DNA from 3 places in the Streptomyces sp. NPDC102437 genome. Region 2 is predicted to be linked to each of the others. Evidence: riboswitches for the same ligand, from Rfam matches in the RefSeq annotation. Region 2 holds a riboswitch; each other region holds the start of a gene.
The links. A riboswitch is a leader RNA that binds a small molecule or an ion and turns the genes downstream of it on or off. The one in region 2 is predicted to bind cyclic di-AMP.
Positions count from the first base shown of each region.

Region 1: linked by a shared signal. The riboswitch ahead of ACIRJP_RS11555 (M23 family metallopeptidase) and the one ahead of ACIRJP_RS26235 (transglycosylase SLT domain-containing protein) in region 2 are both predicted to bind cyclic di-AMP.
Region 3: linked by a shared signal. The riboswitch ahead of ACIRJP_RS16985 (C40 family peptidase) and the one ahead of ACIRJP_RS26235 (transglycosylase SLT domain-containing protein) in region 2 are both predicted to bind cyclic di-AMP.

Region 1 is NZ_JBIWKI010000007.1:110,904-114,997, forward strand. Features, by position in the region: gene ACIRJP_RS11545 (M16 family metallopeptidase) at 1-951, shown strand, start outside; gene ACIRJP_RS11550 (M16 family metallopeptidase) at 978-2,360, shown strand; cyclic di-AMP (ydaO/yuaA leader) riboswitch at 2,632-2,798, shown strand; gene ACIRJP_RS11555 (M23 family metallopeptidase) at 2,811-3,620, shown strand; gene ACIRJP_RS11560 (GntR family transcriptional regulator) at 3,846-4,094, shown strand, end outside.
Region 2 is NZ_JBIWKI010000022.1:45,760-49,853, forward strand. Features, by position in the region: gene ACIRJP_RS26225 (hypothetical protein) at 60-380, shown strand; partial or broken gene ACIRJP_RS26230 (FAD-dependent monooxygenase) at 528-1,626, shown strand; gene ACIRJP_RS26235 (transglycosylase SLT domain-containing protein) at 1,672-2,163, opposite strand; cyclic di-AMP (ydaO/yuaA leader) riboswitch at 2,168-2,321, opposite strand; partial or broken gene ACIRJP_RS26240 (ABC-F family ATP-binding cassette domain-containing protein) at 2,884-4,094, shown strand, end outside.
Region 3 is NZ_JBIWKI010000011.1:247,245-251,338, reverse strand. Features, by position in the region: gene ACIRJP_RS17000 (ATP-binding protein) at 54-485, shown strand; gene ACIRJP_RS16995 (LysR family transcriptional regulator) at 495-1,430, opposite strand; gene ACIRJP_RS16990 (LysE family translocator) at 1,503-2,135, shown strand; gene ACIRJP_RS16985 (C40 family peptidase) at 2,181-2,654, opposite strand; cyclic di-AMP (ydaO/yuaA leader) riboswitch at 2,658-2,830, opposite strand; gene ACIRJP_RS16980 (hypothetical protein) at 3,232-3,540, opposite strand; gene ACIRJP_RS16975 (ATP-dependent Clp protease proteolytic subunit) at 3,548-4,094, opposite strand, start outside.

The DNA.
Region 1 (4,094 bases), on a different contig from region 2:
CGTTACGACAACGTCCCCTACGGCACGGCGTTCGAGAAGCTGACGGCACTGGCCTACCCCGAGGGCCACCCGTACCACCACACCCCGATCGGCTCGATGGCCGACCTGGACGCCGCGACCCTGGAGGACGCGCGCACCTTCTTCCGTACGTACTACGCGCCGAACAACGCGGTGCTCTCGGTCGTCGGCGACATCGACCCCGAGCAGACCCTCGCCTGGATCGAGAAGTACTTCGGTTCCATCCCGTCCCACGACGGCAAGCAGCCGCCGCGCGACGGAACGCTGCCCGAGATCATCGGCGAGCAGCTGCGCGAGGAGGTGCGCGAGGAGGTCCCGGCGCGCGCGCTGATGGCCGCCTACCGGCTGCCGCACGACGGCACCCGCGAGTGCGACGCGGCGGACCTCGCGCTGACCGTGCTCGGCGGCGGCGAGTCGTCGCGGCTGTACAACCGCCTGGTGCGCCGTGACCGTACGGCCGTGGCGGCCGGGTTCGGACTGCTGAGGCTGGCCGGTGCGCCCTCGCTGGGCTGGCTGGACGTCAAGATGTCCGGCGGCGTCGAGGTGCCGCAGGTCGAGGCCGCGGTCGACGAGGAGCTCGCCCGGTTCGCAGCCGAGGGCCCGACGCCCGAGGAAATGGAGCGCGCGCAGGCCCAGTTGGAGCGCGAGTGGCTGGACCGCCTCGGTACGGTCGCCGGCCGCGCCGACGAACTGTGCCGGTTCGCCGTGCTGTTCGGCGACCCGCAGCTCGCCCTGACCGCCGTTCAGCGGGTGCTCGACGTCTCCGTGGAGGAGGTCCAGGCGGCCGCCAAGGCCCAGCTGCGCCCCGACAACCGTGCGGTGCTGGTCTACGAGCCGGTCGAACCGGCCGAGCCCGCGGACGCCGCGGAGCCCAATGAGACCGAGGCGACCGACGCCGACGACACCGACGCGCACGAGGGGGCGGACCAGTGACCGACGCTGCCGCGACTGGAGTTTCGATGCAGTACCACCCGCAGCCGGCCCCCGGCCCCGCCCGCCCCTGGGCCTTCCCGGCGCCCGAGCGCGGCGCCCTGCCCAACGGCCTCACGGTGCTGCGCTGCCACCGCCCCGGCCAGCAGGTCGTGGCGGTCGAGATCTTCCTCGACGCCCCGCTGGACGCCGAGCCCGAGGGCCTCGACGGCGTGGCCACGATCATGTCGCGGGCACTGAACGAGGGCACCGACAAGCACAGCGCCGAGGAGTTCGCCGCCGAGCTGGAGCGCTGCGGTGCCACGCTCGACGCGCACGCCGACCACCCCGGTGTCCGGGTCTCCCTGGAGGTCCCGGCCTCCCGGCTGGCCAAGGCCCTAGCGCTGGTCGCCGAGGCGCTGCGGGCGCCCGCCTTCGCCGAGAGCGAGATCGAGCGGCTGGTGCGCAACCGGCTCGACGAGATCCCGCACGAGCAGGCCAACCCGGCCCGGCGCGCCGCCAAGCAACTGTCCAAGGAGCTCTTCCCGGCCGAGGCGCGCATGTCGCGCCCGCGCCAGGGCACCGAGGAGACGGTGGAGCGGATCGACCCGGCCGCTGTGCGCGCCTTCTTCGACGCCCACGTCCGGCCGTCCACGGCGACCGCCGTGGTCGTCGGTGACCTCACCGGCATCGACCTGGACGCGCTGCTCGCCGACACCCTCGGCGACTGGTCGGGCGACACCGCGGCCCCGCGTCCCGCTCCGCCGATCACCGCCGACGACACCGGCCGGGTGGTGATCGTCGACCGTCCGGGCGCGGTGCAGACGCAGCTGCTGATCGGCCGGATCGGCGCCGACCGGCACGACAGCGTGTGGCCGGCCCAGGTGCTCGGCACGTACTGCCTGGGCGGCACCCTCACCTCCCGTCTCGACCGGGTGCTGCGCGAGGAGAAGGGCTACACGTACGGCGTACGGGCCTTCGCCCAGGTGCTGCGGTCATCGGCCCCGGACACCGCCTCGGGGGCGACCGGCGCCGCGATGCTCGCCATCAGCGGCTCGGTGGACACGGAGTCCACCGAACCGGCGCTCAAGGACCTGTGGACCGTGCTGCGGACCCTGGCGGCGGAGGGGCTGACCGACGAGGAGCGCGAGACGGCCGTGCAGAACCTCGTGGGTGTGGCGCCCCTGAAGTTCGAGACGGCGGCCTCAGTCGCGGGAACCCTCGCCGACCAGGTCGAGCAGCACCTCCCCGACGACTACCAGGCACATCTGTACGCCCGGCTCGCGGAGACCGGCACGGTCGAGGCGACCGCGGCGGTCGTCAACGCTTTCCCGGGTGACCGGCTGGTCACGATCCTCGTCGGCGACGCGGCACGGATCGAGGAGCCCGTCCGGGCGCTGGGCATCGGAGAGGTGTCGGTGGTCACCGGCTGACGAGTGGCCCGGCGGGCGCCGGGCGGGGCCGGTCATCAGCCCCGTCCTGCCCGTCGCCACTCTCGCTGTACCGGCAGATACCGGGACAGAAGGAAGACCCTTGCGAGTGTGATCTCGCCAGGTTCTTCCTTTTTGTCCGTTCTGGGGGGAGGTTGCCTGTCTGCCCTGTGGGATGCGCTACAAAACGGCCTGTCCGTTTGGTGAATGAAAGTGACCCCGCTTAGCGTCGGCTCGACTGTCCGTCACTCGTATGCCGCATCCGCGACGTACCGGACAGTCATCGCCGAGTCCCCGCCAGGCGTGAGCCTGGGGAGCCGGGGACCCATGAAGTCCCTGGGGTGAATCGGATGCCTGAGCCCGGACGGGCCGGTGCGTCCGTAGGAGACCTTCCTGCTCCGAACCCGTCAGCTAACCCGGTAGGCGAGAAGGAAGGAAAGGACCAGCCACTCCATGGCGTTCACCCGTGCCACCGGGAAGCACCGTGCCCCGAGCCGACTGACGCGCCGCAGCGCGAAGGTCGTCGGCGTCGCGGCTCTGGCCACCACCGGCGTCATCGGCGGCCTGGCCGCTCCCGCCTTCGCAGCGGACTCCGACGCCCCCTCCGTGAGCGAGACAGGCCTCAGCCAGGTCATCGCCATCGACAAGACCCTCGCCGACCGGATCGACGCCCAGGCCGACGCCCAGCAGCACCAGGCCGACGCCGCGGCGAAGGCGAAGGCCGAGGCCCACCGCAAGGCCGAGGCCAAGAAGAAGGCCGAGGCGAAGGCCAACGCCAAGGCCGAAGCTAAGCGCGCCGCCGAGGCCCGCGCCGAGAAGGCACGCGCCGCCCGGTCCGCCGAGCGCACCCGCCTGGGCGCCTTCCGGCTTCCGGTCGCCGGCTCGTACGTCACCACCGGCTACAAGTCCAGCGGCTCGCTCTGGTCCTCCGGCAGCCACTCCGGCATCGACTTCCACGCCGCCTCCGGCAGCTCCGTCGTCGCCGTCGGCGCCGGCACCGTCGTCGAGGCCGGCTGGGGCGGCGCGTACGGCAACAACATCGTGCTCCGGATGACGGACGGCACGTACACGCAGTACGGCCACCTCTCCTCGATCGGCGTCTCCATCGGCCAGAGCGTCCGCGCGGGCCAGCAGATCGGCCTGTCCGGCTCGACCGGCAACTCCACCGGGCCGCACCTCCACTTCGAGGCCCGGACGACCCCGTCGTACGGCTCCGACATGGACCCGGTCGCGTACCTGCGCGCCCACGGCGTCAACGTCTGACCGACGCCCACGCACCACCTCGTCCGAAGGCCCCGGCAGCATGCCGGGGCCTTCGGCATTCCCGCCGCCCGGCCGCGGGGGACGACTGCCCGCCCGGCCACCCCGTGGCCAAAATATATTCATGAATTTCTGCCCGGCATCGGAAATGCGGCCGCATTGCAATAGAGTCGCGTATCAGGCGTCGGCCGGCCGCGTTTCGCGGGGGATTGAGGCGGAGGTTCGGACATGCGCATTCCGGCGCATTCGGTATGCACGGCAATCCGTGACGACATCGTCTCCGGTGTCTTCGAACGCGGCAGCCGTCTCAGGGAGGAGCTGCTGGCCCGCCGTTACGGGGTCTCACGCGTCCCGGTACGGGAGGCGCTGCGCACCCTGGAGTCCGAGGGTTTCGTGGTCACCCGCCGGCACGCGGGCGCCTGCGTCGCCGAGCCCACCGAGCTGGAGGCGGCCGACCTCCTGGAGGTCCGCACGCTG
Region 2 (4,094 bases):
GGACCGACGTGCGGGGCTCACGGGTCGCGCAACCGCTGTCGTGGTGCCAGCCTGGAGTCATGGCTTGGGCGTCGTGGACGACTTGCGGTGTGTTCTCGGGACGCGGTGGCGTGCTCACGGACGAGGTCGGTGTGCTCTCCGGGGACTTGACAGTTCACACGACCTGGGCGGACGACTCGGCCCAGGTCACTGTGCAGTACACCGGTGCGATCGACTGGTTCACCATGTCGGGCAGTCCGGTGCCGTGCTGTTCGGAGGAGGAGAGCCGTAGCCTGCACGACGCGGCGGTGCAGGCGGTCCGGGGCGGGGAGGCGGCGACCGTTCCCGTACTGCCCCGCCGCGAACCACGGCGGCAGGCGGCGGAACCCGCCCAGGAGTGACATGGAGCCTGGCATCGCCCCGGGGCGTCGCCACGCCCCCATCGGAGCCGGAGTCGCGGAGGGCTGCGGCGACCAGCCCCGAGATCTCGTTCCCCGGTACTCCCCCGCCGCCCACCGGCCGGCCGAAGACCAGCCCGTCCACAAGGGCTGCGGCTCGTCGGCTGGAAGGTGATGGTCGTCGAACGCGCCCGCACCCTCGACGACGTGGGCGCGGGCATCTCCCTGCACGCCAACGGCATGCGCGCGCTGGACGCCCTCGGTGTCGGGGCGGCGGTGCGCGCGGCCGCGCGGCCCCAGTACACCGGCGGCACCCGCACCCCGGACGGCCGCCTGCTGGCGCGCATGAACGGTGCCGCGCTGGAACGGGAGCTGGGGACACCGATCGTGGGCATCCCCCGGGCCGAGCTGCACCGCCTGCTGCGCGCGGCCCTGCCTCCAAAGTCCCTGGTCATCGGGGCCGAGGTGACGTCCGTCGACCGGTCCGACGCCTCGCGGGTGCGACCGGCCGCCGGTGACACCCGGCTGGAGGCGGAGCTGGTCGTGGCCGTCGGCGGGATCGGCAGCCGGTTGCGCGGCCTGCTCTTCCCGGGACATCCCCCGTCCGGCCCACAGCGGCTCGACGGTGCTGCGCGCCATCACCGAGTCGCCGGTCGACCTGCGTGCCGACTTCGAGCTGACCTGGGGACCGGGGGCCGAGTTCGGCCGCATCGCCTTCGCCGACGGCAGGGCCGAGTGGCACGCGGTGCTCAACGCTCCCGCCGGTGTGCGCCATCCCGACCCGCTCGCGGAGGTCCGCCGCCGGTTCGACGGCTGGCACGACCCGATTCCCGCCCTGCCGGCGGCGACCCGGCCCGATGCCGTCCTGCACCATGACGTCCACGAACTGGTCGTCCCGCTTCCCTTCTACGTGGTGGGCCGGGTGGCACTGCTCGGCGATGCCGCGCACGCCATGACCCCGAATCTCGGCCAGGGGGCCTGCCAGGCACTGGAGGACGCGGCGACACTGGCCGCCGCAGTGTCCGGCGAAGCGACCGTCGAGTCGGCGCTCGGCAGCTACGACGCGGAGCGCCGACCCCGCAGCCAGTCGGTCGCGCGGGCCGCGCGGCAGGCCGGCCGGATGGGCCAGCAGCTGTCCCACCCGGCGGCCGTCGCGCTGCGCAACGCGGCGATGCGTCTCGCGCCGTCCCGTGTCACGGTCCGCACGATCCTCCGCCACACCGACTGGACACCCCCGAGGCTGGGCTGACCTCGGGACGGGGCACCCGGCGGTGCGGCGGCGGTGTCGCGTACGTCAGTAGGCCCCGAAGACGTTGTCGATGGAGCCGTACCTGGCGGCCGCGTAGTTGCACGCTGCCGTGATGTTGGCGACCGGGTCGTAGCTGTCCGTCGAGGTCCCGGGCACGTGGTAGGCCCGGAACGTCGGATCGATGATCTGGAGGAGACCCTTGGACGGCGTCCCGGCGGCGGCGTTCGAGTCCCAGTTGTTGATTGCCCGGGGGTTGCCGGACGACTCGCGCATGATGTTGCGGTGGATGCTGTCGTAGCTGCCGGGGATGTTGTGCTCGGCCATGACGGCCAGCGACTCCTTGATCCAGCCGTCCAGATCGTTGGTGTACGTCGCGGACTGCGCGGCCGGTGCGGCGGCGGACTGTGCCGGAGCCGCCGAGGCGGTGTGGGCACCGAGCAGCGGCAGCAGGAGCGCGGCGGCGCCGGTGCCCACGGCTATGAAACCGCGGGTCAGCGGGGTGGACTTGCGACGACGGTACGTACCCGTTGCGGACATGGTGGATTCCTCTCCGTCGCCTGCGGGGTGAGCTGTCGGGTTCAGGCTGGAGATGCCTGGCCGCACGCGAGCGCGGCTCCACCCCGAGCCGTTCCGGATTCCGGACCGGCGGCTTACCTGGGTCCCCCGCTCCTGCCGTGCATGGGTGGTCGGATGGTCGGACGGCGGCAGGATTCGGCGTTCCGTCCGGATTGACGGTGACCGTAGGCGAGAAGAGCCGAACGGGACAAGACCCCAATTTCCGAATGCAATTCGCCCACAAGATCGATTAACGGGAATTTCGGTAATCCACCTCACACCGCACGACCCGCTCCCCTTGCGCGGAAAGGGAACCGGCTCACGGGGCACGGCACCCCCCGGGCCCAACGTGACTCGCGCCACGAATTCACAAAAGCGGGCATTTCGCCCAGTGATCGCCAAGACCCGGTGACATTGCCTTTCCGCCCCCCGGTCGTTACAGTTTCGATGTCCTGTTATCTCCGATTGAGGTGGACGTTGCGCATCTGAGGTTCGCGAACATCACGCCGTACGGCTTTCCCCGTACGCCCGTCACGCAGTAGCAGTGCTTCGCACTGCCCGTGACCCCGCGTGGATGCGACCTCGGTGCATGAGCCGTCCTTCGCTCTTCAGGACCGCCGCACCTCCTTCCGCTGCCCGGTCGCCGCGTGGTGCTCGCATACGAAGCCCCCTTCACTGCGCTTGCGAATGCGAGGAACACTCATGGCGACACCCACCACCCCCCACGCCTCCCTCACCTGCTCGGCCCTGACCTTCCGGTGGCCGGACGGCACCACCGTCCTCGATGGTCTCTCGCTCAGCATCGGCCGGGGGCGCGTAGGGCTCGTCGGCGCCAACGGTGCGGGCAAGTCCACCCTGCTGCGGCTGCTCGCCGGTCAACTGCGCCCGTCCCAGGGGTCGGTGACCGTCGGCGGCAGTCTCGCCCACCTTCCGCAGAACATCACCCTCGACACCACACTGCGGGTGGACCGGGCCCTGGGCATCGCCGAGCGGCGCGACGCGCTGCGCGCCATCGAGGCCGGCGACGTCGACGAGAAGCACTTCGAGACGGTCGGCGACGACTGGGACGTCGAGGAACGGGCCCTGGCGACACTGGGATCGCTCGGTCTCGGCGGCATCGAACTCGACCGCGCCGTGGGGCAGTTGTCCGGAGGGGAGACCATCCTGCTCCGGCTGGCCGCGCTGCTGCTGGAGCACCCCGACGTCCTGCTCCTGGACGAGCCCACCAACAACCTCGACGTGTTCGCGCGCCGCAGGCTCTACGAAGCCGTCGACTCCTGGCGCTCGGGCGTACTGGTCGTGGTCAGCCACGACCGGGAACTGCTGGAGCGCGTAGACCGCATCGCCGAGCTCCGCACCGGTTCGGTGAACTGGTACGGCGGTGGCTGGTCGGCGTACGAGGAGGCCGTGGCCGCCGAACAGGAGGCCGCCGGCGGATGTTGCGGGCCGCCGAGGCCGATGTGCGCCGCCAGAAGCGTGAACTGGAGGAGACACAGGCGAAGCTGGCCCGGCGCCAGAGGAACGGCCGGAAGGCGGAGGCCGAGGGCGGCCTCCCGAAGATCCTGGCGGGCCGCCGGAAGCGATCGGCACAGGAGTCTGCGGGCAGGCTTCGCGGCGTCCACGAGGAGCGCCTCGGCGAGGCGCTCGAACGCCTGGAGGAGGCCGCCGACGCGATCCGCGACGACGCCGGGATCCGCGTGAGCCTCCCGCACACGGCGGTGCCCACCGGGCGCACCGTGCTGAGTCTGAACGGGCTGCGCCCCGGTTCGGGGGGCTGCGCGAGGGAACCCTCCAGGTGAACGGGCCGGAGCGCATCGCGCTCGTCGGCCGCAACGGCGCCGGTAAGACGACGCTGCTGCGCACGCTCACCGGTGAGCTGGCCCCGTTGTCGGGCGATGCCAGGACCTTCGTAC
Region 3 (4,094 bases), on a different contig from region 2:
GCGCAACCTGTACCGATCGCAGGTCGGTTCGGGTGGGAATGGGACGGCTCTCCATGGCAGACCATCAGGAAGCAAACGTCACTCTGCCGAGCGAGCCGGTCTCGGTCTCGGCAGTCCGCAGGTACATGGCCCGGGGGCTCACCGAATTGGGTCTGGCCGCCGAAACCGACTTCGCCGACAGTATCCAGCTCATCGTCTCGGAGCTCGCGACCAATGCTGTCCAGCACACCTTCGGGCAGTCGCCCACGTTCACCGTGGACCTCCGGCTGGAGCGGGAGGAGCAGTTGCACGTCGGGGTGACGGACAGTCACCCCCGCTGGCCCAGGCGGCTGCCCGCCGCCGTCCAGCAGGACAACGGCCGCGGCATGGTGATCATCCGCTGTCTGACCAAGGAATGCGGCGGCCGGCTCACCGTCACACCCACCGCCGAGGGCGGCAAGACGGTGTGGATCGCGCTTCCGTGGAGCATCCCCGTGCAGAGCTGACCGACGCGCTCACCCCGCTTCGCCGCCCGGCCGCGCCGAGCCCGCCCTCCCGAACCCGCTGCGCAACAGGGCCTGGAGCGTCGCCGCCGCGGCGCTCGCCCGGTCACCGCGGTGCACCACCGAGATCGTCCGCCGGAAGGAAGCGGGATCCAGCCGCCGCACGGACAGGGGCGTGGGCGACATCGCGGCGACCATCTCCGGGACGACCGCCATCCCGATGCCCGCACTGACCAGCGCGCACACCAGCGCATAGCCGGGCGACTCACAGACCACGGCGGGTGTCGCCCCGGCCTCGGCCAGGGCCTGCTCCACCCCGCGTCGCGGCGGATGCGTGGGCGCGCTGCTGATCAGCGGCCGGCCCGCCAGTTCGGTCACCGGCAGTCTCCCACTGCCCTCGGACAGCATCTGGCCGACCGCCGTGATCAGCACCAGCTCCTCGACCAGCAGTGGTTCGGCGAAGACCCCGGCGGGCCAGGGCGTCGCGGCGGCCGGCTCGTACACATGGGTCAGCGCCAGATCGACCTCGCCGGCGGCCACCGCCGCCACCCCCTGGGGCGGTTCGTACTCGGTGACCGCCAGCTCCACATCCGGGTGGGCACGCCGGAAGGCGCTCAGCACCGGCGGCAGCAGATGGATGCCCGCCGTGGTGAACGTGCCGACCCGCAGGCGTCCGCCGGACAGTCCGGAGAGGCGGGCCAGCTCATGGCGGGCCTGGTCCATCTCGTCGAGGACGCGCCGGGCGCGTCCGGCCAGCAGTTCGCCCGCGGCCGTGAGCCGGGCGCCTCGGTGGTGACGTACCAGCAGCGAGGCGCCCGCCTCCCGCTCCAGCTTGGCGAGCTGCTGGGAAAGGGCCGGCGCGGTGTAGCCCAGGCGTGCGGCGGCCCGGGTGATCGATCCGGCCTCCGCGACCGCCACCAGCGCCGCCAGCCGTGTCGGGTCATACATTAAGCGTTCCTTTTGGCAGACCCAGAAGATTGCAAGTACACGCTAATGGCTCAGTCGGGTCAGGGTGGACCCATGGACGCACAACTCATCGCCTTCGTCGGGGTCGCCGCAGGAATGGTCGCGCTGCCGGGCGCGGACTTCACCGTCGTCGTACGCAACGCGCTCGCCTCCCGGAGCGCGGGGGTGGCCAGCGCGCTGGGCGTGGCCGGCGGCCTGCTGGTGCACACCGCCCTGGCTGTCGCCGGGCTCGCCGCGGTGCTCGTGGCGGTGCCCGCCCTGTTGCGTACCGTCCAGCTGCTCGGCGGGGTCTACGTCCTGTACCTCGGCATCAGCGCCCTGCGCGCGGCCCGGCGCCGCGCCCCGGGCGGGGACGGTCCCGAGGACCGGCCCGCGGACCGGGGACGCGTGCGGGCGCTGCGGCAGGGCTTCCTGACCAATGCGCTCAATCCCAAGGCGCCGGTGCTCTTCCTGAGCCTGCTGCCGCAGTTCGTCCCCGACGGCCAGCCGCCGCTGCCCAGGACCCTGCTGCTTGCGGCGATCGTCGTCGCGATGGCGCTGGTCTGGTTCCCGGCCGTGGCGCTGCTCGTGGACCGGCTGGGGCGGTGGCTGCGCCGGCCGCGTACCGCGCGCGCCATCGAGGGCGGCAGCGGCGCGGCGCTCACCGCGCTGGGGCTGGTGCTGGTGACCGGCCCGCTGCCGCACTGAGCGCGGGAGCGGCCGGCGGCCCCGGCCCGCCGGACGGGCCCTTCCTCAGCGGACCCGGCCGTAGTAGACGCTCTTGGTCCAGATCTTCTCCAACCGCACCACGGAGCCGGTCCTCGGCGAGTGCCAGATCTTTCCCTTACCGGCGTAGATCCCCACGTGGTAGACGCTGCGGCCGTAGTGGAAGAAGACCAGATCGCCGCGTTTGCGGTGCGAGGCCGAGATGTGCCGCGTCCGGTTGTACTGCTGCTGGGCTGTGCGGGGGAGCTTCTTGCCCGCCTTCTTGAACGAGTAGAGCGTCAGCCCCGAGCAGTCGAAGCGGTTGGGTCCGGTGGCCCCCCAACCGTAGGGCGCCCCCCTCTTCGATGCCGCGATCTTGAGCGCCTTCATCGGCAGCGTCGCCGCCTGGGCTTGCGTCGCGGCGCCGGGGGCGAACATGGTGCCGCCGACGGCGGCGAGTGTGAGAACCGAGGCCGTACCGGCCCGGACGAGCAGAGACGGGACATGAACCTGCGCACTCATGCGCAACCCTTCGTCAGCCGCCTGTGAAGGATGACCTGTCGGGTTCGGGCTGGCGAAGTTGCCCGGCCGCGTTCGGCGGCTTCACCCCGAGGGTCGACCGGTGTTCAGGTCGACCCGTTGTGCTCGGGTCCTCCACTCCTGCCGATCCACTTCTGTCGACCAGGCATCCGGACGGCGGCAGGACTCGGCGTCCGCCCGGACCGCCCCGCCGTGGTGGCGGGGGCTTGTCGTCCCAGGGATCTTGACTCACCGGCTGCCGGATTTCCGAGCCGAAACGGGGATATGTGAGGCTCCTCACGACTGATCCGTTCGAGTGGCCCCGATGAACTTTGACGCTCCGTCGGTGATCCGGAAGGGGTTCGTACCAGGCACGGAAGGCTGGATTCCGCTCACTGTCCACGCGTGAAACGCAAGTTGAGTGGTCCCTCGGGAGGGGGACTTCCTACGCCGAACGAGCGAGGATTTTCGGTGAGGCCGTCGGGCGTGTCGAGTACGGGAGTTGGGTGAAGGGCCGCCGGACGGCGAGGCAGGGGGAGTTGGGCGGGCCCCGCCGGCGACAGGCAGGCGCGGGATTCGGTCAACTGCCCGGCGCAGGGGGTACGGTGACGCGTCCGGCCCGCCGTTCCCCGTCCAGCACGCGCAGCGCCCGAGCGAGTGTGGCGGCGTGGATGTGTGCCTCGCCGCGCTCGTGCATCAACGCGAGGGCGTCCCGCAGCGCCCGTGACCGCGCCACGAGTGCCTGTGCGGCGCGCAGTGCGCCGTAGGTGTCGCTGCCTCGGACCGGGTTGATCCGGCCTACCTGGTCGAGGACTTCGAGGTAGTGGTCGATGAACTCCCCCTCGGCGCGGGTCAGTGCGGGAAGGGGCGGGAACTCCGGTGGCCGCATTGGGCGTTCACCTCGCGCCGTGCGGCGGGAGCGAGGAATTCCGGTTCTCCAGGACGTGGTCCACCAGCCCGTACGCCATTGCGCCCGCCGCGTCGAGGATGAGGTCGCGTTCGGTGTCGGCGGTGATCTGCCCCTCGGTGCGGCCCGTGTGACGGACCAACAGAGCGGTGAGCATCGCGCGGACCCGCTCCAGTTCCCCCGCCTCGATCTCCAGGTCGGACGGCCGGCCCCGCACCGGCTCGGCGAGCTCGGGCTGCCGCACGATGACCCGCGCGCCGGGCAGTGCGTACCGCCGGCCGGGAGCGCCCGCGGCGAGCAGCGCGGAGGCGCAGGAACCGGCCTGGCCGAGACAGTAGGTCTCCACCTCGCAATCGAGGTACTGCATCGTGTCGTAGATCGCGGACATGGCCCCGAACGAGCCGCCGGGCGAGTTGATGTAGAGCGATACGGGCCGGTCCGGGGCGTCGTGCTCCAGATACATGAGCTGCGCGATCAGATCGCCGGCCGCGGTGTCGTCCACCGGGGTGCCGAGGAAGACGATCCGTTCGGAGAGC